Thalassobaculum sp. OXR-137: one gene and its partner. The protein of the gene in region 1 interacts with the protein of each later gene in a pairwise test. Links are inferred from orthologs where the notes say so. Each region holds a gene or a part of one and is shown on either strand. Other genes may lie near its edges.

What was found.
Region 2: the proteins of rfaD (region 1) and T8K17_RS17425 interact in binary tests that used the Escherichia coli proteins (3 or more experiments, as listed by UniProt). The link is inferred for Thalassobaculum sp. OXR-137 from one-to-one orthologs.

Annotation. Positions count from the first base shown.
Region 1 is NZ_CP139715.1:2,214,476-2,225,248, forward strand. The notes cover bases 4,945-7,741. They hold rfaD (ADP-glyceromanno-heptose 6-epimerase), read right to left. Parts: upstream 6,937-7,741; coding sequence 5,953-6,936; downstream 4,945-5,952. Other genes in these bases: T8K17_RS10395 (zinc-dependent alcohol dehydrogenase family protein), read right to left, coding at 4,945-4,998; T8K17_RS10400 (metallophosphoesterase), read right to left, coding at 5,110-5,934; T8K17_RS10410 (accessory factor UbiK family protein), read left to right, coding at 7,238-7,612. Also shown: T8K17_RS10375 (FAD-dependent monooxygenase), read left to right, coding at 1-244; T8K17_RS10380 (hypothetical protein), read left to right, coding at 377-757; T8K17_RS10385 (TonB-dependent receptor family protein), read left to right, coding at 881-2,959; T8K17_RS10390 (PAS domain-containing protein), read left to right, coding at 3,249-3,803; more of T8K17_RS10395, read right to left, coding at 3,862-4,944; T8K17_RS10415 (YbjN domain-containing protein), read left to right, coding at 7,924-8,427; proC (pyrroline-5-carboxylate reductase), read left to right, coding at 8,470-9,288; T8K17_RS10425 (hypothetical protein), read left to right, coding at 9,373-9,999; T8K17_RS10430 (ribose-phosphate pyrophosphokinase), read left to right, coding at 10,102-10,773. UniProt on the Escherichia coli protein: Catalyzes the interconversion between ADP-D-glycero-beta-D-manno-heptose and ADP-L-glycero-beta-D-manno-heptose via an epimerization at carbon 6 of the heptose.
Region 2 is NZ_CP139715.1:3,761,921-3,772,642, reverse strand. The notes cover bases 3,623-6,368. They hold T8K17_RS17425 (enoyl-CoA hydratase-related protein), read right to left. Parts: upstream 5,516-6,368; coding sequence 4,730-5,515; downstream 3,623-4,729. Other genes in these bases: T8K17_RS17420 (CoA transferase), read right to left, coding at 5,557-6,368; T8K17_RS17430 (class I adenylate-forming enzyme family protein), read right to left, coding at 3,623-4,719. In the rest of the region: T8K17_RS17450 (3-hydroxyacyl-CoA dehydrogenase family protein), read right to left, coding at 1-111; T8K17_RS17445 (3-hydroxyacyl-CoA dehydrogenase family protein), read right to left, coding at 115-990; T8K17_RS17440 (acyl-CoA dehydrogenase family protein), read right to left, coding at 1,109-2,284; T8K17_RS17435 (enoyl-CoA hydratase/isomerase family protein), read right to left, coding at 2,284-3,054; more of T8K17_RS17430, read right to left, coding at 3,067-3,622; more of T8K17_RS17420, read right to left, coding at 6,369-6,762; T8K17_RS17415 (sigma-54 interaction domain-containing protein), read left to right, coding at 6,886-8,478; T8K17_RS17410 (DUF4286 family protein), read right to left, coding at 8,605-9,273; T8K17_RS17405 (DUF502 domain-containing protein), read right to left, coding at 9,312-10,031; T8K17_RS17400 (aminotransferase class V-fold PLP-dependent enzyme), read left to right, coding at 10,371-10,722. UniProt on the Escherichia coli protein: Converts o-succinylbenzoyl-CoA (OSB-CoA) to 1,4-dihydroxy-2-naphthoyl-CoA (DHNA-CoA).

The DNA of each region.
Region 1 (10,773 bases):
CCTGGCCGACGTGCTGGCGGGGACCGTGCGGACGGGCGGCGATATCGGCGGCAGCGAGGCCCTGTCCCGCTACACCCGCCGCCGGCGCTTCGAGCTGCCGGGACGGCTGGGCGCGGTGGGGCTGCTCGCCGGCGTGGCGACGGACGGCACCCTGCGGGGCCGGCTGGCCCGTCAGCTCGGGCTCGGCGTGCTGTCGCGGGTGTCGCCGATCAAGCACGGCCTGATGCGTCGGGGTCTTGCCTGAGGCAGACCGCCGGCCGCGACGTTCGTGACCATGGACACCGGGGCGACCCCGTGGTGTACATCCCCCATGAAGCGGGGGCTTGGGCAGAGTCGTCACGCCAACTCAAGGGGTTGGCTGCGAGCGGGTGGGGCATTGTCCCACCTGCTGCTGGTGCTGTTCGCCCTGCGGGCGATCATCCCCGTCGGCTATATGCCGGACCCGGCGGCCCTGCAGGACGGCCGGTTCGAGATCGTCGTCTGTACCCCCACGGGGCTCAAGACCGTCACGGTCCTACCCGAAAAGGCGGGGCCTGCCGGAACCGAGGACGGCGCCGCCGACGGCCCGACCGCGCCCGACTGCCCGTTCCAGACCGTCATCGCCAAGGCGATGGTGCTGCCGGACCAGCTCGGGGTTCCCCTGCGCTGGATACCGGTCTCGCGGCCCGTCGCCGTTGCGCGGGCAGGTGTGGCGCCCGAGGCGCTGCTTCTCGGCCCGCCGCTCGGTCCCCGCGCTCCGCCCGCCCGCTCCGTGTAAGGCTGTTCCGTCGACCGTTTGGCGCCGTTCCGCGACGCCCGGTCGATCTCTCTTCCGATGCCCGAGCGGCATGCCGGCGACGCGTCGCCCGGCCGCCGGGCTCCGAGCCTTTCGGAGACATTCATGTCGTACTCCCTTGCCCGTCCGGGCATGCGGACGGCGTTGTGCGCTGCCCTGCTGTGCACCGTTGCCGTCCCCGCTTTCGCGCAGTCCAGCCAGCCGGTTGAGATGCTGCGGATCACCGTCACCGGCACGGCCGAGCCGTCCCTGACCGTCCCTTCCACCAAGGAAGCCACCCGCCGGATCGAACAGATCCCGGGAGCCGTCGAGGTGGTGCCAGACACCGCCTGGCGCGATACCGCCGCCACCACCCTGAAGGACATGCTGGACTATACGCCCGGCGTCCTGATCCAGCCGAAATGGGGTGAGGATTCCCGCCTCTCGATCCGCGGCTCCGGCCTGTCGCGGAACTTCCACATGCGCGGCATCCATCTCTACCAGGACGGCATCCCGATGAACGCCGCCGACGGCAGCGCCGACTTCCAGGAACTCGACCCGACCGCCTATCGCTATGTCGAGGTCTACAAGGGCGGCAACGCGCTGCGCTATGGCGCCAATGCCCTGGGCGGGGCCGTCAATTTCGTCACGCCCAGCGGCCATGACGCCAGCTTGGCCGACGGGCGCCTGGATGTGGGTAGCTTCGGCTTCCGCCGGCTGCAGCTCAGCAGCGGTGCTGCCGAAGGCGACGTGGACGGCTATGTCAGCGGCGGGTTCCTGACCCAGGACGGCTATCGCGACCATAGCGGCGGCGAGTCGAAGCGGGCGTCGGGCAATTTCGGCTGGCGGCTGAGCGACAGTGCGGAGACGCGCTTCTATCTGAACGTCACCGATATCCAGCAGGACATCCCGGGATCGGTGACCAAGCACGCCGCACTGACCGATCCGAAGACGGCCGCGGCAGGGAACCTGCGGCTGGATTATCAGCGCAACATGGAATCGGTGCGCTTCGCCAACAAGACGACGGTGGAGTTTGACGATGTGGTGGCCGAGTTCGGCGGCTATGCGATCAACAAGCAGCTCGTCCATCCGATCTACCAGTATCTCGACTACACCTATAACGATGTCGGCGCCTTCGCCCGGGCGACCAACGAGCACACCCTGTTCGGTCATGGAAACACTCTGACCTTCGGGGTGAACGCGTTCGGCGGCTGGCTCGACAACCGGCAATATGTGAACAACCGCGGCAGCAAGGGCGCGCTGCTTTCCGGCTCCGAGGATCGGTCGCTGAACGTGACCGGCTATGCGGAGAACGGGTTCGAGGTGACCACCGGGCTGACCCTGGTGACCGGCGTCCAGCTCGTCCATGCCAACCGGGAGCGGGTCGACGAGGTCGACGACGCCACCGATACCTCCGGCGAGGCGGACTACACCTTCCTCAACCCGAAGATCGGCCTGCTGTGGCAGGTCGATCCGGACTGGCAGGTCTTCACCAATGTGTCGCGCAGCGGCGAGGCGCCGACCTTCAGCGAGGTGAGCTTCGCCTCCGGCACCACCCTGCTGGACATCAAGCCGCAATACGCCACGACCTTCGAGATCGGCACCCGCGGTGAGCGGGAGGATTTCACCTGGGACCTGGCGGTATACCGTTCGCATCTGGAGAACGAGTACCAGTACTTCGATCTGGGCGGCGGCAACTACCGGGTGGTGAATGCCGACGAGACGATCCACCAGGGCATCGAGGCGGCGGTCGGTTGGGCCCCGGTCAAGGGGCTGTTCACCGACGGGCCGAACCCGGACCGGTTGTGGATCAACACGGCGTACACGTTCAGCGATTTCCGCTTCGACGGTGATCCAACCTACGGCGACAACGACCTGCCCGGCGCGCCGCGGCATTTCCTGCGGGCGGAGCTGCTCTACAAGAGCCCGCACGGCTTCTATGCCGGCCCGAACGTGGAATGGGTGCCGCAGGCCTATTACGTCGACAACGAGAACTCCCGGGATACCGAGGCCTATGCGCTGCTCGGCTTCAAGGCCGGGTACGCGTATTCGGAGCACCTGTCGTTCTTCGTCGATGCCCGCAACCTGACCGATGAGAAATACATCGCGACCACCAGCGTGGCGGCGACGGCCAGTGACACGTCGGCCCTGTACGAGCCGGGTGTCGGCCGCGCGGTCTATGCGGGGCTGCGTCTGACCTGGTGATCCGGACGGCCGGCGGCGTTTCCAGCGCCGTCGGCCGATCGCGAAGACGGGGCTAACGGTTTCTTCATCAATCGGTATTAACTTTCAAAAATGTAGATCAACATACATAAAATTCTAGACATTCGATGAGAGCGGGATTGGGTGGAGTTGGCGCAGAGGGACGGCGCAGGCATCGCCAAGTGTCGCGGCTTGAGCAGGTAGAGCGGTGGCGTTTCGAGAGCAGAATTCAATCCAGGCGTTGCGGGACAGTTGGCCCGGCGCGTTCGTTGGAGACCGGCCGGCGTTGGACATGCGCCGCGAAGCCGTTCTCGTGGCGGACGGGCTGGTGGCGGCCGACTTCGCGCCGCTCGAGCGGCTGTTCGAGGGCATCCATACCGAACCGCCGGCCCTGCTCTGGTCCCCGAGCGAGGAGCAGCTTGCGGACGAGGTGCTGATCTTCCTCCGGCGATACTGGCTCGACCGGAAGCGCGGAGACGACCTGCCTCGCTCCCGGGAGATCGACGCCCTGGATCTGAAGCCGGCGCTCGGCTACCTCATGCTGATGGAACCGCAGGACGGGGAGACGGACTTCCTGTACCGGGTCTACGGCTCCCGCATCGTCGACTATTCGCGGTTCGAGATGACCGGGAAGCGGGTCTGGGACGTGCCCTCGCCGTCGGTCGCGGCGTATTTCGTGGCGACGTATCGGGCGGTCTGCATCCGGCGCGAGCCGCTGTTTTCGTTCCACCGCGCCCGCCTCGACCAGTTCTACGCCCAGTGGCAACGGCTGATCCTGCCCTTCGTGAACGACGAGGGCGTGGTCGACCGGCTGCTGGTGGGCAACGTGCCGAGCGTCCAGCGCTGACAGTCGGTGGGACGGCCGAGCCGGATCCTTCCGACCCGGCCCGGCCCTAGTTCAGCCGTCAGCCGGCATGGGGTGTGAGGATCTGGCGCACCGCTTCGCCGGACACCAGCTTGTCGAAGCCGGCATTCACCCCGTCGAAGCCCACATGCTCGCCGATGAGCTGATCCACGGGCAGGCGGCCCTGGCGGAAGGCCTCCAGATATTTCGGGATGTCGCGCACCGGCACGCAGGAGCCCATGTAGCTGCCGCGCACCGCGATCTCGCGGCTGACCAGATCGGCCGCCGGGATCGGGAAGTCCTCGCCCTGGGGCGACAGGCCAACCGTCACGAGCTGGCCGCCGGTCTTCAGGATGTCGTAGCCGGTCTTCAGCGCCGGAATCACGCCGGCCCCTTCCAGCGAGACGTCCACGCCGCCGCCGGTCAGGTCCTTGATCTGCTGGACATGGTCGGGCTCGCGGGCGTCGATGGTGTGATGGGCGCCGAGCTGGCGGGCGAGGCCGAGCTTGGCCGGGTTGATGTCCACCGCGATCACCTGCGCCGCGCCGCCGAGAATGGCGCCGAGCATGGCGGAGAAGCCGACACCGCCGAGGCCGATCACGGCGACCTTGTCGCCCGGTGCGACGCGGGCGGCGTTCAGGGCGGCCCCGACGCCGGTCATCACCGCGCAGCCGAAGATGGCGGCGGTCTCCAGCGGGATGTCGCTGTCGATCTTCACCACCGATCCCCGGTCGACCACGGCGTATTCGGCGAAGCAGGACACGCCGGTCTGGTGATTGATCGGGTTGCCCTTGGAATCCTTCAGGCGCTTGCCGCCGCCCATCAGGTCGCCCTTGGCGCGGGCGATGGCGTGGGTCTCGCAGATCTGCGGCCGGCCTTCCTGGCAGCGGATGCAGCGGCCGCAGGAGGCGGAGAACTGGAAGACGACCGGGTCGCCGACCTTGATGTCGCGGATGCCCGGGCCGACTTCGACCACTTCGCCGGCGCCCTCGTGGCCGAGCACGACCGGCAGCGGGCGGGGGCGCGATCCGTTCATCACGGACAGGTCCGAATGGCAGAGACCGGCGCCGATGATCTTGACCAGCAGCTCGCCCGAACCCGGCGGATCCAGTTCCACCTCCTCGATGGCGAGGGGAACGCTCTTGGCATAGGGCATCGGTGCCCCGATCTCGCGCAGGACGCAGGCACGCATCTTCATCTGACTTTTCCTCCGGGCGTCTCGATTGGACGTCGATCTTTGGTGGGTTTGTGTCCGAGCCTATCGCGGGCACCTGCGTCCCGCCAAGCCACGGAAACGCCGGGCCCCGTGTCAGCCGACGATCGTGCGCAGGTAGGGCTCGATGCCGCGGCTGTGGTCCCACTGCCGGGGATAGCCGAGCGACACCTCCTCGAAGCGGGTGTCGCCGCGCATGTCGGTGCGCCTCGTGTGCAGATGGCCGGTGACGACCGCATAGGCGTCGAAGCGGGTGTGCCAGTCCTCGGTCAGGACAGTGCCGCACCAGGGGGTGAAGCGCGGCACCCGCGGGATGCGCACCAGGTCGTGGCGCAGCGGCCAGTGGTTCACCAGCACGGGGCGGGTGCCGGCGGGGATTTCCGCCCGCAGGCGCCGCTCGGTCTCGGCGAGCCGTGCGTGGCACCAGGCGATGCGGCTGTCATAGGGGAGCGGCGACAGCAGGATCTCGTCGCTGCAGACGTTGTGGGTCTCCTCCGCCCATTCGACCACCGACTCGAGCGGTACGTCCGCCGGCCGGAAGCTGTAGTCGTAGAGCAGGAACATCGGCGCGATGGCCAGCCGGCCGACCCCGCGCGGGACCGGACCGGGCCACAGCGGGTAGGGGTCCTCCGGGGTGAGCACGCCGAGCGACCGGGCGCGGGCGACCAGCGCCTCGTAGCGCGCCACCCCGACGGGCTCGTCGGAGCTCGGCCGCGACCACAGCTCGTGATTGCCGGGCACCCAGATCACCTGGGCGAACCGGTCGGCCAGCAGCGCCAGGGCGTCGGCCACCATGTCGATCCGCTCGGCCACGTCGCCGGCGACGATCAGCCAGTCGTCGCGATGCGGCGGCAGGGCGTCCAGCGCCTCGCGGTTGACCGTCCCCGCCAGATGCAGGTCGGAGATCGCCAGCAGCCGCATCCGCCCGCTCCCCGGCGCTCAGCGGTACGGGTCGTCGGAGGTGAGGAAGCCCTTCACGTAGCGCCGCACGCCTTCCTCCAGGGAGGTGAACTGCTCCGGATAGCCGGCCTCGCGCAGCCGGTCCATGCGCGCCTGGGTGAAGTATTGGTAGCGGTCGCGGATCGCCTCGGGCATCTCGATGAACTCGATCCGCTCCTCCTGACCGAGGGCCGAGAACACCGCGCGGGCGAGGTCGGCGAAGCTGCGGGCCGAGCCGGTGCCTAGGTTGAAGATGCCATTCACATGCGGCGTCTCCAGCAGCCACAGCATCACCCGCACGCAGTCGTCCACATAGACGAAGTCGCGGAGCTGCCCGCCGTCGGGATAGTCCGGGTTGTGGGAGGTGAAGAGCTTGGCGCTCTCGCCGGCGGCGATCTTCGGGGTGATCTGGGCGATCACGCTCTTCATCGTCCCCTTGTGGTACTCGTTCGGGCCGTAGACGTTGAAGAACTTGAGCCCGACCCATTGCGGCGGGTGCACCCCGGCCGCCGCCATCTTCACCGCCTGCCGGTCGAAGGCGTGCTTGGACCAGCCATAGGCGTTCATCGGCCGCAGGGTGGAAAGGCCTTCCGGGCTGTCGTCATCTTCGAACCCGGCGGCGCCGTCCCCATAGGTAGCGGCCGAGGAGGCGTAGATCAGCCGGGTGCGGGTCTCCGCGCACCAATGCCAGAGCCGGGTCGGCAGGGTGATGTTCTCGCGCACGATCAGGTCGGCGTCGCGCTCGGTGGTCGCCGAGATGGCGCCCAGGTGGAAGATCGCCTCCACGTCGCCGCGATGGTCGTTGAGGAAGTCGAAGAAATCTTCCGGCGGCACGATGGCGGCCAGGTCGCGCTTGGCGATGTTGCGCCACTTGTCGTCGGTGCCTAGGCGGTCGACCACGACGATGTCCCCGCCCACCGCCTCCTCAAGGCCGGCGACGAGGTTGGACCCGATGAAACCGGCGCCGCCGGTGACGATGATCATGGCTTGGATGGGCTCCCGAACGGACGGATCTGAATCGGCCCCAAGCTACACGAAGCGTTCCCGCGACCCAACGGTTTGCACCCTCTCTATACCCTCTTATTCCGTCATCCCGGACGAGACCGGACCCGATCCGGGCTCGGGCCGGGACCCATGGGGCGAGGCACGGTCCCGGCCCGCCCCCGGGTCGAGCCCGGGGCCGTCCGGGATGACGTGAAAGAGCGAGGACGGCGGACACCGAACAACCCCATCCTTGATCCCGCGCCGCAGCGATGACATATCCACATGGTCCAGGAGGTGAGCCATGCAGACCCGCAGCCGTTTGTTCGACGATCTGGCCCGTGTGGCCAACGGGGCGCTCAGCGCCGCCGCCGGCGTCCGCGCCGAAATCGAGCAGCTCGTCCATCAGCAGTTCGAGCGCTTCCTGGCCGACCGCGATCTCGTCACCCGCGAGGAGTTCGAGGCGGTCGAGGCGATGGCCCTCAAAGCGCGGCGCGAGCAGGCCGACCTGCAGGCGCGCATCGCCGACCTCGAAGCCAAGCTCGGCGAGGCCAAGAAGACCGCCACGAAGCGCAAGGCGGCGAGCGGCGACCGCCGGCGGGCGACCACCACCACGGCCACCCGGCGCACGGCGACGCGGAAGACAAAGACCGACGAGACACCGCCCAAAGACGAGTGATTCGGCCAACTCCCGACGGGGCTTTCGCACCTGCGGGAAACCGGCCCCCGTGCGGCGTTTCAGAACTCCCGGCAGGGAAGTCCCCGATTTCAATGACTTCCGACAGGCGCTGAATATCGCGTGTGAAGCATCTCGCTGACGCAAAATCTTGTGTTGAATGGGCGTCACCAGTTTGTGAGGCTATTCCTTGTGGTGATTCGGCGGCCCACACCACATGATGTGGCCGACCTGAGCAGATTGTCGGTCGATCTCTCCCGACCCCGGGCCGCCCCGACGCGCCGGTCAGCGCGCCAAAGGGGGAACATCCCGACATGTCGGTCACCTATGTCGATTCCACCGTCGTCCATCAAAATCCGCTAGATCTGCTCGAGGAACTGGTCGGGGCCAACGAATGGGCCTTCGACCGGGCCGGCTCCGACGAAATGGCCGTGGAGATCTCCGGCCGCTGGTGCGACTACCGACTGTACTTCCTGTGGCAGGAGGATCTCGGCGCGCTGCACTTCTCCTGCCTGCTGGAAAGCAAGGTCCCGGCGGAGAAGCGGCGCGAGGTCTGCGTGCTGCTCACCCTGCTGAACGAGAAGCTCTGGCTCGGCCATTTCGACCTCGGCTCCGACGACGGCGTGCCGATGTACCGGCATACGCTGCTCGTGCGCGGGACCGGCGGCGTGTCGGTGGAGCAGATGGAGGATCTGGTCGAGGTCGCCCTCAGCGAGGCCGAGCGGTTCTTCCCGGCCTTCCAGTTCGTGATCTGGGGCGGTAAGACGGCGGAGGAGGCGGTCGCCGCCTCCATGCTCGACGTCGCCGGAGAAGCCTGACAGCCTCTCCGAAGCGGAGGCTGACAAGAAAAGGCTGAGGAAATGACCAAACCCCTGGTGCTCATCGGCTGCGGCAAGATGGGCGGAGCGATGCTGGCCGGCTGGCTGGAGAGCGGAGAAGCGGCCGGCGGCGTGCATGTCGTCGAACCCCATGCCGAGGCCATGGGCGATCTGGCCAAGCGCGACGGGGTGACCGTCTATGCGGCGGCCGAAGACCTGCCCGGCGACCTGACCCCCAGCGTGGTGATCCTGGCGGTGAAGCCGCAGATGATGGACGACGCCCTGGTGCCGCTGGCGAAACTCGGCGGCTCGGGCGCCTATTTCCTGTCGATCGCCGCGGGCAAGACAATCGGCTATTTCGAGAACAAGCTGGGCGCCGCCGCGCCGATCGTGCGCGCCATGCCGAACACCCCGGCGGCGGTCGGGCGGGGCATCACCGCCTATGTTGCCAACGACCATGTGAGCGAGGCGCAGAAGGCCCAGGCCCACCGGCTGCTGGAAGCGGTCGGCGAGGCGGTCGAGGCCGAGACCGAGGACCAGATCGACGCGGTGACCGCCCTGTCCGGTGGCGGGCCGGCCTATGTCTTCCTGCTGATCGAGACCCTGGCGGCCGCCGGCGTGAAGGCGGGCCTGCCCGAAGAGATGGCCATGCGCCTGGCTCGGGCGACGGTGTCGGGATCGGGCGAACTTGCCCGGCGGTCCTCGGAGGAGGCCTCCCAGCTCCGGATCAACGTGACCAGCCCCGGCGGCACCACGGCCGAGGCGCTCAAGGTGCTGATGGCCGAGGGCACCGGTATCCAGCCGATCTTCGACAAGGCCATCGCCGCCGCCACCGCGCGGTCGAAGGAGCTCGCCGGCTGATCCCGCCGGCCGGCTTCTTGATGCGGCCGTCTTGATGATGGGGCGCGAGGGGGCATATCCATCGGTATGACGGACGCAAGCGACATGGCGGGCGAACCCGCGACGGCCACCGACCTGCTGGTCGACGCGGCCCTTGAGATGGCCGCCACCGAGAGCTGGCGGTCGGTGACTCTGGCCGGTGCGGCGGCGCGGGCTGGTCTCGACCCGCTGACGGCGCGCCGGACCCTGCGCTGCAAGGCGGGGCTGCTGGCGGCGATCTCCGGCCGGGTCGATGCCGGGATGATGGCCGCCCTGGACGAGGACGCCACCGATCCGGCGATTCCCGTACGGGACCGCCTGTTCGAGGCGCTGATGGCGCGGCTCGACGTGGTCGCGGCGAACCGGGAGGCGTTCCTGTCGATCCTCGACGGCCTGCCGCGCGATCCGGGCACCGCTCTTGCCAGCCTGCCGAGCCTCGGCCGGTCGATGGCCCGCACCCTGGAGGCGGTCGGCGAACGCACTCGTCCGCCCTTCGGCCCGCTGAAGGTGAAGGGTCTCGCCGTGGTCTGGATGGCGACTTTGCGCGTTTGGCGCACCGACGACAGCCCCGACATGGCCGTGACGATGAAGGCGCTGGACACCTATCTCTCCCGGGCCGAGGAGATGGCAAATACCTTCATACCGGGGGCCCGCGTGGTTAACGCGCCGGCCGCCGCCGATCAGCCGATGTAATCGAACCGACTTCTAACTTGCGGGCCGGGATGACGCTGGGTAAGGTCGCGCCTCTTTTCCCGGGAGCCTTTCCGCCCCGCCCGCTACATCGCCGGTTGGTTCATGTCGACACGCGCCCCGAAGATCCTGGCCTGCAATTCCAACAGGCCCCTGGCCGAGGCCATTTCCGCCTATCTGAACCTGCCGCTGACCAAGGCGGATATCCGACGGTTCTCCGACATGGAGGTCTTCGTCGAGATCCAGGAGAACATCCGCGGCGAGGACGTGTTCGTGGTGCAGTCAACGAGCTATCCGGCGAACGACAACCTGATGGAACTGCTGGTCACGCTGGACGCCCTGCGCCGCAGCTCGGCCCGCCGCATCACCGCGGTCATCCCGTACTACGGCTATGCCCGCCAGGACCGTAAGTCCGGCCCGCGCACGCCGATCTCCGCCAAGCTGGTCGCCAACCTGATCACCAAGGCTGGCGCCGACCGCGTCCTGACGATCGACCTGCATGCCGGTCAGATCCAGGGCTTCTTCGACATCCCGACCGACAATCTGTTCGCCGCCCCGGTGTTCATCGACGACATCAAGGCGCGCTACGGCGACGAGAAGCTGGTCGTGGTCTCTCCGGATGTCGGCGGCGTGGTCCGTGCCCGCGCGGTCGCCAGCCGCATCCATGCCGACCTCGCCATCATCGACAAGCGGCGCGAGCGCGCCGGCGTGTCGGAGGTGATGAACATCATCGGCGACGTGGACGGCCGGCGCTGCGTGCTGGTGGACGACATCGTC
Region 2 (10,722 bases), 1.5 Mb from region 1 along the record:
GGCCCCGATATAGGCGACGACCTCGCCGTCCCCGCCGGAGCCGGCGAGAAACGGATGGTCCTCGGGGAACGACCGGCTGTCGCCGGTATCGACGATCGAATAGCTCACCATGGCTCAGGCCCCGTACATCTTGTCGCTGTCATAGGTGAAGAAGCCGCGCCCCGACTTGCGGCCCAGATGGCCGGCGGCCACCATGCGGTGGAGCAGCGGCGGTGCGGCGCATCGCGGGTCGTGGGTGACGCCGTAGAACGCGTCGCAGAGCAGCACCTGGGTGTCGAGCCCGATCAGGTCGAGAAGCTCGCACGGTCCCATCTTGTAGCCGAGCCCGGCCTTGATCGCCCGATCGATATCCGCCGGCTCGGCCACGCCCGCCTCGATCAGGCGGATGACGTCGTTGTTAAACGGCACCAGGAAGTAGTTGAGGATGAAGCCCGGCGCGTCCTTGGTCTTCACCGGCTTCTGCCCCAGCGCCTCGCAGAACGCCCAGGCGGCGGCGAAGCTCGTGTCGGAGGTGTTCAGCCCCGGCGACATCTCCACCAGCTTCATGAGCTGGGCCGGCAGGCAGAAATGCATGCCCACCACCCGATCCTCCCGGCCGCAGCCCGAGGCGATCTGGGTGATCGACAGGGTGGAGGTGTTGGAAGCGAACAGGGTGTGCTCCGGGCAGACGTCGTTCAGCTTGCCGAACAGCTCCTGCTTGACAGCCAGGTTCTCGAACACCGCCTCGATGACGATGTCGCACTCGCCGAGGCCGTCCAGCGTGTCGGTGGTCTTGTAGCCGGCCAGGGCGGCGTCGACCTGTTCCTGGGTCAGCTTGCCGCGCTCTACCGACTTGGCGAGGAAGGCCTCGGTCTGGCCCCTGGCCCGGTCCAGCGCCTTGGCATTGGTGTCGTAGAGCACGGTGCGGTAGCCGGCGCGGGCCGCCACGATGGCGATCCCCGCCCCCATGGTCCCGGCGCCGCACACACCGACGGTCTGGATGGTTGTCATTGGTGAACTCCAACAATTTTCACGCCGTCATCCTGAACTCGTTTCAGGACCTCGCTTGACCAACCGCCCATGAGGTCCTGAAACGAGTTCAGGATGACGGGTCGGGGTCTGGGGTTGCCTATTCCTTCCGCGCGAAACTGCGGCCGATGAGCTGGCGGTGGATCTGGTTGGTGCCTTCCCAGATCTGGGTGATCTTGGCGTCGCGCATCAGCCGCTCGACCCGGTAGTCCTGGCAGTAGCCGTAGCCGCCATGGAGCTGCACCGCCTCGTCGGCGATCCGCATGGCGAGATCGGAGCCGCGCATCTTCAGCATCGACGCCTCGATCCCGAAATCCGTCGCGCCGCCGTCGACCATGCGGCCGACCTTCCACAGCCACGCCTCGCACATGGCGAGGTCGGTGGCGAGATCGGCCAGGGTGAACTGGATGCCCTGGAACTCGACGATCCGCTTGCCCGACTGGCGGCGGTCGTTGATGTAGTCGATCGCGTCCTCGAACGCCGCCCGGGCGATGCCGAGCGCCTGGGCCGCCACGCTGGGCCGCGACTTGTTCAGCGAGGACAGCAGGATCTGCAGCCCGTCTCCCGGCTCGCCGATGATGTTCTCGCGCGGAATCTTCATGTCCTCGAAGGACAGCGCCACCGTGGGTGCGGCCCGGTGGCCCATCTTCTCCTCCTTGCGGAGGACCTCCAGGCCCGGCGTGTCCTTGTCGACCACGAAGGCGGTGATCGACTTGCGCGGGTCGTCGATCTCGCTCCACTTGCCGAAGACCAGCAGGTGGTCGGCGACGTTGCCGTTGGAGATGAAGGTCTTCCCGCCGTTGATCACCACGCTCTCGTTGCCGTCCGGGGTGATGCGGGTCTTCATGCCGGTGGCGTCGGAGCCGGCCGTCGGCTCGGTGATGCAGAGCGAGCCGATCCCGCCGGCGGCGATGGTCGGCAGGATGCGCTGCTTCTGCGCCTCGGTGCCGAAATCCATCACCGGCTTCATGCCGTGGAAGTTGGTGGCCCAGATGATGCCGGTCGACGCACAAGCCTTGGAGATCTCCCGCACGCAGGCGAGATAGACAGTGTAGGACAGGCCGAGCCCGCCATATTCCTCCGGCACGAACATGGCGTTCATGCCGAGCGCGTTCATCTCGGCGATGTTGTCGGCCGGATAGGTGCCGTTGCGGTCGTGCTCCGCGGCACGCGGCGCGATCTTCTCGGTGGCGAGCTGGCGCACGCTGTCCAGCACCATGGCCTCGTCCTCGGGCAGGTCGAGGCTGGCGTCCAGGCGGTCGAGTACGGTGGCCATCAGCGATCCTTGAAACTCGGTTTGCGTTTCTCGACGAAGGCGGCGAGGCCCTCGTCGGCGTCCTCGGTGCGGAAGGACAGGGTGGAGAGATCCGCCTCCACCTTCAGCCCCTCATGGATCGGCAGGTCCAGGGCGCGGGTCACCGCCTCCTTGGCGAAGCTGATCGCCGGCAGGCCGTAGCGGGTCACCTCGCCCAGGAAGCCCTGTGCCTCGGCAACTGGATCGGCGGTTTCGGCCAACCTATTCACCAGACCGATCCGATGCGCCTCCTCGGCATCGACGGTGCGGCCGGTCAGGATCATCTCCAGCGCCCGCCCCTCGCCTATCAGGCGCGGCAGCCGCTGGGTTCCGCCATAGCCCGGGATCAGGCCGAGCTTGATCTCCGGCAGTCCCATCTTCGCAGTCGGCACCGCCATCCGGAAGGTGCAGGCCAGCGCCATCTCAAGCCCGCCGCCGAAGGCGAAACCGTTGATCAGGGCGAGCGACGGGATCTCCAGGGCGGCGATCTTGGCGAAGGTCGCCTGCCCGGCCTCCGCACCGCGCTTCTGGGCCATCAGGTCTCGGCCCATCAGTTCCTTGATATCGGCGCCGGCGCAGAACGCCTTCTCGCCGGCACCGGTGATCAGCAGGCCACGAGCCGCAGAGTCTCGGACCTCGTCCAGTTTCTCAGCGATATCCGATATCAGGCTGAAATTAAGCGCATTCAGCGTCTCCTGACGGTCGATGGTCAGGGTGGCGATCCCTTCGGACAGGGCCAGGGTCACGGTCATGGTGTCGTCTCCTCAGGCGTCTTCGGGCTGCTTGAACCGGCAGGGCTCGGGCGCAATCCGTCCGGACTTCGCCCATTCCGCCAGCTCGCGCTTCAGGATCTTACCGCTGGGGGTCAGCGGGAAGCTGTCCATCACCAGGAAGTATTCCGGCATGTCGTATTTCGACAGCCCCACCGCATAGAGATGATTCAGCACTGTGGCGGCATCGGGGCTCTCCCCGCTTGGCAGGATCGCCAGGGCCAGCTTCTCGCCGAGCCGTTCGTCCGGCACCGGGAAAGCCGCCGCCTTGGCGATGTTAGGATGCTTCACCGCCAGATCTTCCACCCGGGCCGGGAAGATGTTGTGGCCGCCGCGGATCACCACGTCCTTCAGCCGGCCGACGATGGACAGGTTGCCGTTGCCGTCGAGCACGCCGAGATCGCCGGACAGGAACCAGCCGTCGCGGTTGAACGAGCCCTCGGTGGCGGCCTGGTTGTCGAAATATCCCAGCATCAGGGCGGCGCCCTTGCCGCCGATCTCGCCGATGGTGCCGGGCGGCACCTCCTCGTCCCGGTTCTCCTGGGAGAAGATCCGCACCTCGTACCCCGCCCCCCCGCGTCCGCAGGTGGCGCAGATCGTCGCCTCGTCGTCCACCGGGTGGGTGTACTGGTGCGAGGAGTTCTCGGTCATGCCGTAGATGTTCTGCGGCCGCACGCCCTGGCGCACGAACCGCTCTGCCACGGCCGGCGGGATCGGCGAGCCGGCCATGTAGAACAGGTTGACCGAGCCAAGCTTCCCGATGCCGCGCCGCGCCTGTTCGGCCTGGATGTCCATGGCATGGGTGGGCACGCCCATCACGTAGGTCGCCCCGGTCTCGATCATCCAGTCGAGGCGGGACAGGCCCGGGGCGGGATCGTCGATCACCAGCTGCATGCCGGCGACCAGCCACTGGCCGACCGCGACCCAGGCGATGTGGTGGCTCAGCGGCGACAGGGTCAGCAGCACGGTGGAACTGTCGTGATGCCAGTCCTTCACCAGGTCGCGGCAGTTGGCCAACAGCGAATTGTCGGAATGCATCACCCCCTTGGGCTTGCCCGTCGTGCCGCTGGTGAAGGCGAGATAGCAGATGCTGTCCGGGTTCGGGTCGGGCTCCCGCAGGTGGCGCGGGGCGGTGCCGACCCCCGGCAGGTCGCCCTCTGCGCGGTGGGGCGGCAGGACAAAGACCCTGCGCATGGCCTCCAGCCCGCGCAGGGCGGCGATCGGGTCGTGGCGATCGGTATCGGCCCCCCAGCCGGTCTCCACCACGGCCGCCGTCGCCCCGACCCGCTGCAGCAGGCCGGCGATCTCCTCCACCGTGTAGTTGCGGTGGAGCGACGGGTTGCAGACATAGCCGTTGCGCGAGCACGCCAGGAAGGACGCGACCACTTCCACACGGTTGGAAGCCCAGAGCGCCACCCGCTCGCCGGTCACCACGCCCGCCTCGTGCAGGCTGTCGGCAATGGTGTCGACCCAGTCCTTCAACTGCCCCCAGGTCAGATGGCGGGCGGAATCCCGCACCGCTTTGGCGTCGGGCCGTGCGGCCGCGTGCTTGGCCAGCAGGGCATAGAAGGTCTCGTCATGCCACAGACCGGCCTCGTAGTAGCGCCGCGCCGTGGCCGGGTCGTGCAGGGTCAGAAGCCGGCTCATGACCGCGCCCTCAGTGGCCGAACTTGTCCGGATCGGGCGTGCGGCGCTCGCCGAAGGCCTTGGACAGCTCCTGGCTCTCCTCGGTCTTCAGGTACAGCTTCAGCAGCATGTCGTGGGAGACGCGGCCGAGACCGCCGACACCGCCATGACGCGCGAGGAAGGCGTGCTTGATGCCGGCCAGGGCCATCGGGCCGCGCTCGGAGATCGACAGTGCCCAGGCGCGGGTCTCCTCGCGCAACTTGTCGTCCGGCACCACCTTGTTGATCAGACCCCAGTCAAGCGCCTCGGCGGCGGAAAGCTTGCGGTTTGTGTACCACATCTCCTTCGCCCGCTTCTTGCCGATGGCGTCCTCCAGATACCAAGTACCGTAGCCGGCGTCGAAGCTGCCCATCATCGGGCCGACCTGGCGAAACACCGCGCTTTCCTTGGCGATGGTGAGGTCGCAGACCGTGTGCAGCACGTTGCCGCCGCCGACCGCGAAACCGTTGACCATGGCGATCACCGGCTTCTGCAGCTTGTCGATGGCGTCGTACATCTCAAGCGTCGGAAGCACGCCGGCATAGAGAGTGGTGTCCTCCATGCCGTCCTTGCGGCCGCCGATGCAGAAGAACTTCTCGCCCGCCCCTGTTAGCACCACCACGCGGGTGCGGGTCTCGCGGCGGATCGCCTCGATACAGTCGCGGATCTCGATACAGGTGACGGGGGTGAACATGTTCCCGTCTTCCGGCCGGTTGATGGTGATCCAGCCGATGGGGCCGTCTTCCTCGTACAGGATGGTCTCGAACGTCTGGGACATGCGTCTCTTCCCTTGGGATGGTGTTCTTCGAAGGGCCGGGGTCAGCTTTCGCCGAGCCAGTCGGCGCGGATGTCGGTCTCGTGGGCGCCGAGATCCGGCGGCGCGCGGCGCGGCGCGTTGGCCCGGCCGTCGATCTGTACGCCGGTGCCGACCTGGGGCGACGGGCTCTTGCCCTCCCGCGCGATCGTATAGAGGAAGCCACGCTCGTACAGATGGCGATCGGTGCAGACCTCGTCCACACGCTGGATCGGGCCGGCTGGCACCTTGTTGGCGTCGAACAGGGCGAGCCATTCGGCCCGGGGCCGGGTCTTCAGGATCGCCTGGATCTCGGCTACCAGCTCGGCGCGGACCTCGCGGCGGCCGGCATTGGTGGCGGTCGCCGGATCCTCGCCGCGCCTGGCATCGCCCACCGCCTGCCAAAACCGCCGCCAGATCGCGTCATTGCCGAGGCCGAGGGTCATCGGGTCGTCGGCGGTGTCGAACACCTGATAGATCGCGATCACACTGTCCCGCGCGCCGGAGCGGGCCGGCACCTCGCCGGAGCCCAGATAGCTGGCGATGCGCGGCACCATGAAGCGGGTCATGCTCTCCACCATGGAGACGTCGACCACGGCGCCCTGCCCCGTGCGGCCCTTGCGCACCAGGGCGGCGGCGACGGCCAGCGCCAGATCGTGCCCGGCCAGCAGGTCGGCGGCGGGGGTGCCGACCTTCTGCGGCGGGCTGTCCGGCTCGCCGGTCAGGTCCATGACGCCGGAATAGCCTTCCGCGATCAGGTCGTAACAGGGCTTGTCCTTGCGCTCGCCGGTCAGGCCGAAGCCGGTGACCGAGGCGACGATCAGCCCGGGATTGAGTTTTTGCAGGGTCGCCGGGTTGGTCTTCAGCTTCTCCTGCACCCGCGGCACCTGGTTCAGAACCACCACGTCGGCGGCGGAGACCAGCTTCTCGAACAGGGAGCGCCCGGGATCGACCGTGTAGTCGACGGCTACACTGCGCTTGTTGCGGTTCACCGACATGAACCAGAGCGAGTCGCCGTCGAGAAACGGCGGGCCCCAGGCGCGGGCGTCGTCGCCGCTGCCCGGCCGCTCGATCTTCACCACATCGGCCCCGTAATCCGCCAGCAGCAGCGTCGCGTAAGGCCCGGCGATGGACGTGGTCAGGTCGAGCACCCGCACGCCCTCGAGCAGGTCGAACGGTGCGCCGGTGGGCGCCGGCGGCAGATCGTTGAGCGGTAACTTGGTGTCGGTCATGGGCGGTTCCTCCACCTGCGGACAGCGCAACGGCCGTGCCAACCGCAGATCCGCCGGATTTCCGCATCCTAGACTCCAGAACTGTACTCGACGCGGACAAACGGATTTTCTACTGTCCGCCTCATGGACACATCTCCCAGCATCCGCCTGTTCCAGCCCGACGGCACCCTGCTCTTCGCCGACGGCCCGCGCCTGCCCGACGCCGTCGACCGCGCATTGACGGTCGCCGATCCGGACCGACGGATCTGGAGCGTGGATCTCGGCGACACGGTCTGGTCGGTGCTGTCCCGTCACACCGATAGGGGCGTCGCCCTGCACCTGGTCTGGCCGGGGGGGGGCGAGGACCCGGTGGTGGATTTCGCCGCGAGCGTCGACTTCGCCCACGAGATCCTCGCCCATTTCCTCACCAACCCCTACGAGGCGATCACCGTGGTCGATGCCGAGGGGCTGCTGCGCTGGGTCAGCCCGGTGCATGCCAAGTTCTTCGGCATGAAGCGCGGCGAAGGCCTCGGCCGCCCGGCCGAGGAGGTGATCGAAAACACGCGCCTGCCCGAGGTGGCCCGGTCGGGCCGTGCCCAGATCGGCCGGCTGCAGGAGATGAACGGTGTCGCCCGCATCGTCAGCCGCTTTCCCATCAGCCGGGACGACCGCACCGTCGGCGCCATCGGCCAGGTGATGTTCAAGGGACCGGACCAGGCGCTGGAATTCGGCCGCGAGATCGCCAAGCTGCGGGCAGAGGTCGACTACTACCGCCGCGAGCTGGAGGAGATGCGGCCGGGTCCGGCCGATCTGGAGGCGATCATCGGCGACAGCCCGCCGATCCGGAAGCTCAAGGCCGACATCGCCCGCATCGCGTCGCTCGACATTTCCGTCCTGATCCGCGGCGAGAGCGGCACCGGCAAGGAGCTGGTCGCCCGCGCGCTGCACGGCCAGTCGAACCGGGCAGCCAAGCCGCTGGTGGTGCTGAACGCCGCCGCCCTCCCCGCCACCCTCGTAGAAGCCGAACTGTTCGGCTACGAGCCCGGCTCCTTCACCGGGGCCGACAAGCGCGGCCGGTCGGGCAAGTTCGAACTGGCCGACAAGGGCACCCTGTTCCTCGACGAGATCGGCGACATGGGCATCGACATCCAGGCCAAAGTGCTGCGGGTGCTGGAGGAAGGCACTTTCGAGCGCCTTGGCGGCCACCGCTCCCGCAGCGCCGACTTCCGCCTGGTCACCGCCACCAACCGGCCGCTGGAGCGGATGATCGAGGAGGAGGATTTCCGCGCCGACCTGTATTTCCGCATCGGCGCCATCACCCTCTGGCTGCCGCCGCTGCGCGACCGGGCGGCCGACATCCCTGCCCTGGTCCGCACCTTCCTCGCCCGCACCGTGAAGCGCCACAACCTGCCAAGCCGAGGCGTGCGGGCCGATGCCATGGCGCTGCTGACCGCCCATCCCTGGCCCGGAAACGTACGCGAGCTGTTCAACACGGTGCAGAAGGCGGCGATCTTCTGCGACGGCGAGGAACTGACCCCGGCAGACCTGCCGGACTTAGTGGGAGAGGAACCGCAGGCGAACCCCGCCGCCCCGCTGGAGGCGCAACTCCGCGCGCTGGAGGAGCGGCTGATCGCCGAAGCCCTGGACCGCGCCGACGGCAACAAGAAGCGCGCCGCCGAGGCACTGGGGATCAGCCGGACCTATCTGTACAAGCGCCTCGGGGAGATGGCGGGGTAAGGGCGGCGGCGGCCCTTCGACACGCGCCCAAGGGGGCGCTGCTCAGGGAGAGGTCATCTTAGGTTCAAAAAATTGACCTCACCCTGAGCAGGACCCCGGCGTTCAGCCGGGGGACGTGTCGAAGGGTCAGCGATGCAGCGCGAACAGCATGCTGTACAGCCCGCTCTCGACCTTGCGGGCGCCGCGGTCGGCGAGGCCTTCGATGATGCCCGCTTCCACCAGCGCCGCCTCGACGAACGCGCGCTCGGTTCCCTCCACCACCGCGGTGAACGGCGCCTTGCCGTCGCGGCTGGTGCGGATCGCCTGCTCGGCGGTCTTCGCAAGGGATCGATCCATATCGGCCTGCCAGTGCTGCACCCGGGTGATGCCCTCGCTGGTGCGCAGGTCGTGCAGGGCGGTGCCGGCGAGCCAGCGGGCGATCTCCTCGGGGTCGCCGGTACCCGGATCGTAGCGCACCGTCGCGATCACCGATCCCAGCGCCTCGCCGCTGGAGAACCGCACCCGGCTGGTGGCCCGCACGAAGTTGCGGAAATTCGGCATCATCCGGGTGGTCCACTCGGTCGGATGGTCGAGCGCGTGGCGATAGGCCGGGTCGTCGAAACAGGCCATGCGGTCGACGTCGTAGACCGCCAGATAGCGGTGCTTGCCGCGGCCGATCTTGCGGTAGCGCCGGCCGTTGCGCCAGCCGGGCATGCCGACCCGCTCGGGGATGTGCTCGCGGTGGTACCACTCGCTGAACTCGGCGTCGCCCTCGGGCGCGGTGTCGCCCCAGACCGCCATCACCGCATCGGTCATGTGTCTCTCCCTCCGGATATCGCTTGTTCTTCTTGAGATCAGGCCGCGTCGATCCGCCGGGTCGGTCCCTCCGGATGATCCGGCGAGGCCGCGGGGATCACAGGCACATCGCGGGCGTCCTTGGGCCGGCGATCGGGCGGCGTCACGATGCCGCCGGAGACCACCATCTTTATCCCCTCCTCCACCGTCATCGTTAGAACGTGGCAGTCCTCGCGCGGAACGAAGAGCAGGAAGCCGGAGGTCGGGTTCGGCGTGGTCGGCAGGAACACGTTGACCACGTCGTCGGAAGTCAGATTCTGCACCTCGCCCACCGTATCGCCCGTCAGGAATCCCAGCGCCCAGATCCCCCGGCGGGGGTATTCGATCATCACCACCTGGCGGAACGCCTTGGACTGCTGCGCCAGCACCGTCTCAAGGATCTGCTTCAGCGCGCTGTGCACGTTGCGGATGACCGGCATGCGGGCCATCAGCCGCTCGGACAGGCTCACCAGCCAGCGGCCGACCAGCCCGGCGGTGAAGGCGCCGATGATCGTCAGCACGACAATGGCGACGATCACACCGAGACCCGGGATGCCGAACGGCAGATAGGTCTCCGGGTTGTAGCGGGCCGGTATCAGCGGCGTGACCCGATTATCGATAAAATCGATGATCAGCCACGCAAGATAGAGGGTTATGCCAATGGGCGCGGTGACCAGCACGCCCGCGAAGAAGTAGGTCCGAAGCCGGGAAAACATTGAGACCTTGGTATTCGGCGCCATCAGCGGCGGCCTCCTCTGCGCGGATAAGCGGATCTGCGTTTACGGTCATTTAGGGAGCCGGGCTCCCCGCTGCCAGGGCGAGCCACGAGTTCTTGTGTGCGGCGCAATATCAACAGGCAGCATAGCGCCAAGCCATTCCGCCACACAATCGCCCCCCATTCCCGGCCTGTCTCCCGTCCCTGTCGGGCGTCCCGAAACCGAATATCCCGTGGCCCTGGCCAAAATGAGGCAGGCGCGCCACAGGGGTCCGGACGCTGTCGGCTGGGCAGCGCGAAAATCATTGTCGGCAGGACAAAGTAGCCTTGGCGGGGCCGCGAAACCTCCGGCACACTTGCCTCCATGAAGACCGTTCCTTCCGCCTTCGGCACCGACCTCCGCCCGCTTTTCTGCCTCGAAGAGCGCTCCGTGCACCTCAACCACGGCTCCTACGGCGCCACGCCGCGGGCCGTGCTGGAGGCGCAGCGCGACTGGCGCGATCGGATGGAGGCGGAGCCCAGCCGATTCATGGAGTTCGAGTTCCGCCCGGCCCTGCGCGCCGCCGCCGCCAGGCTCGCTCCCTATGTCGGCACCACGGGCGACAGCCTCGCCATGGTCGAGAACCCGACACAGGCGGTGAACGCGATCCTGCGCTCCCTCGACCTGAAGCCGGGCGACCGGATCCTGATCAACGACCAGACCTACGGCGCGGTCC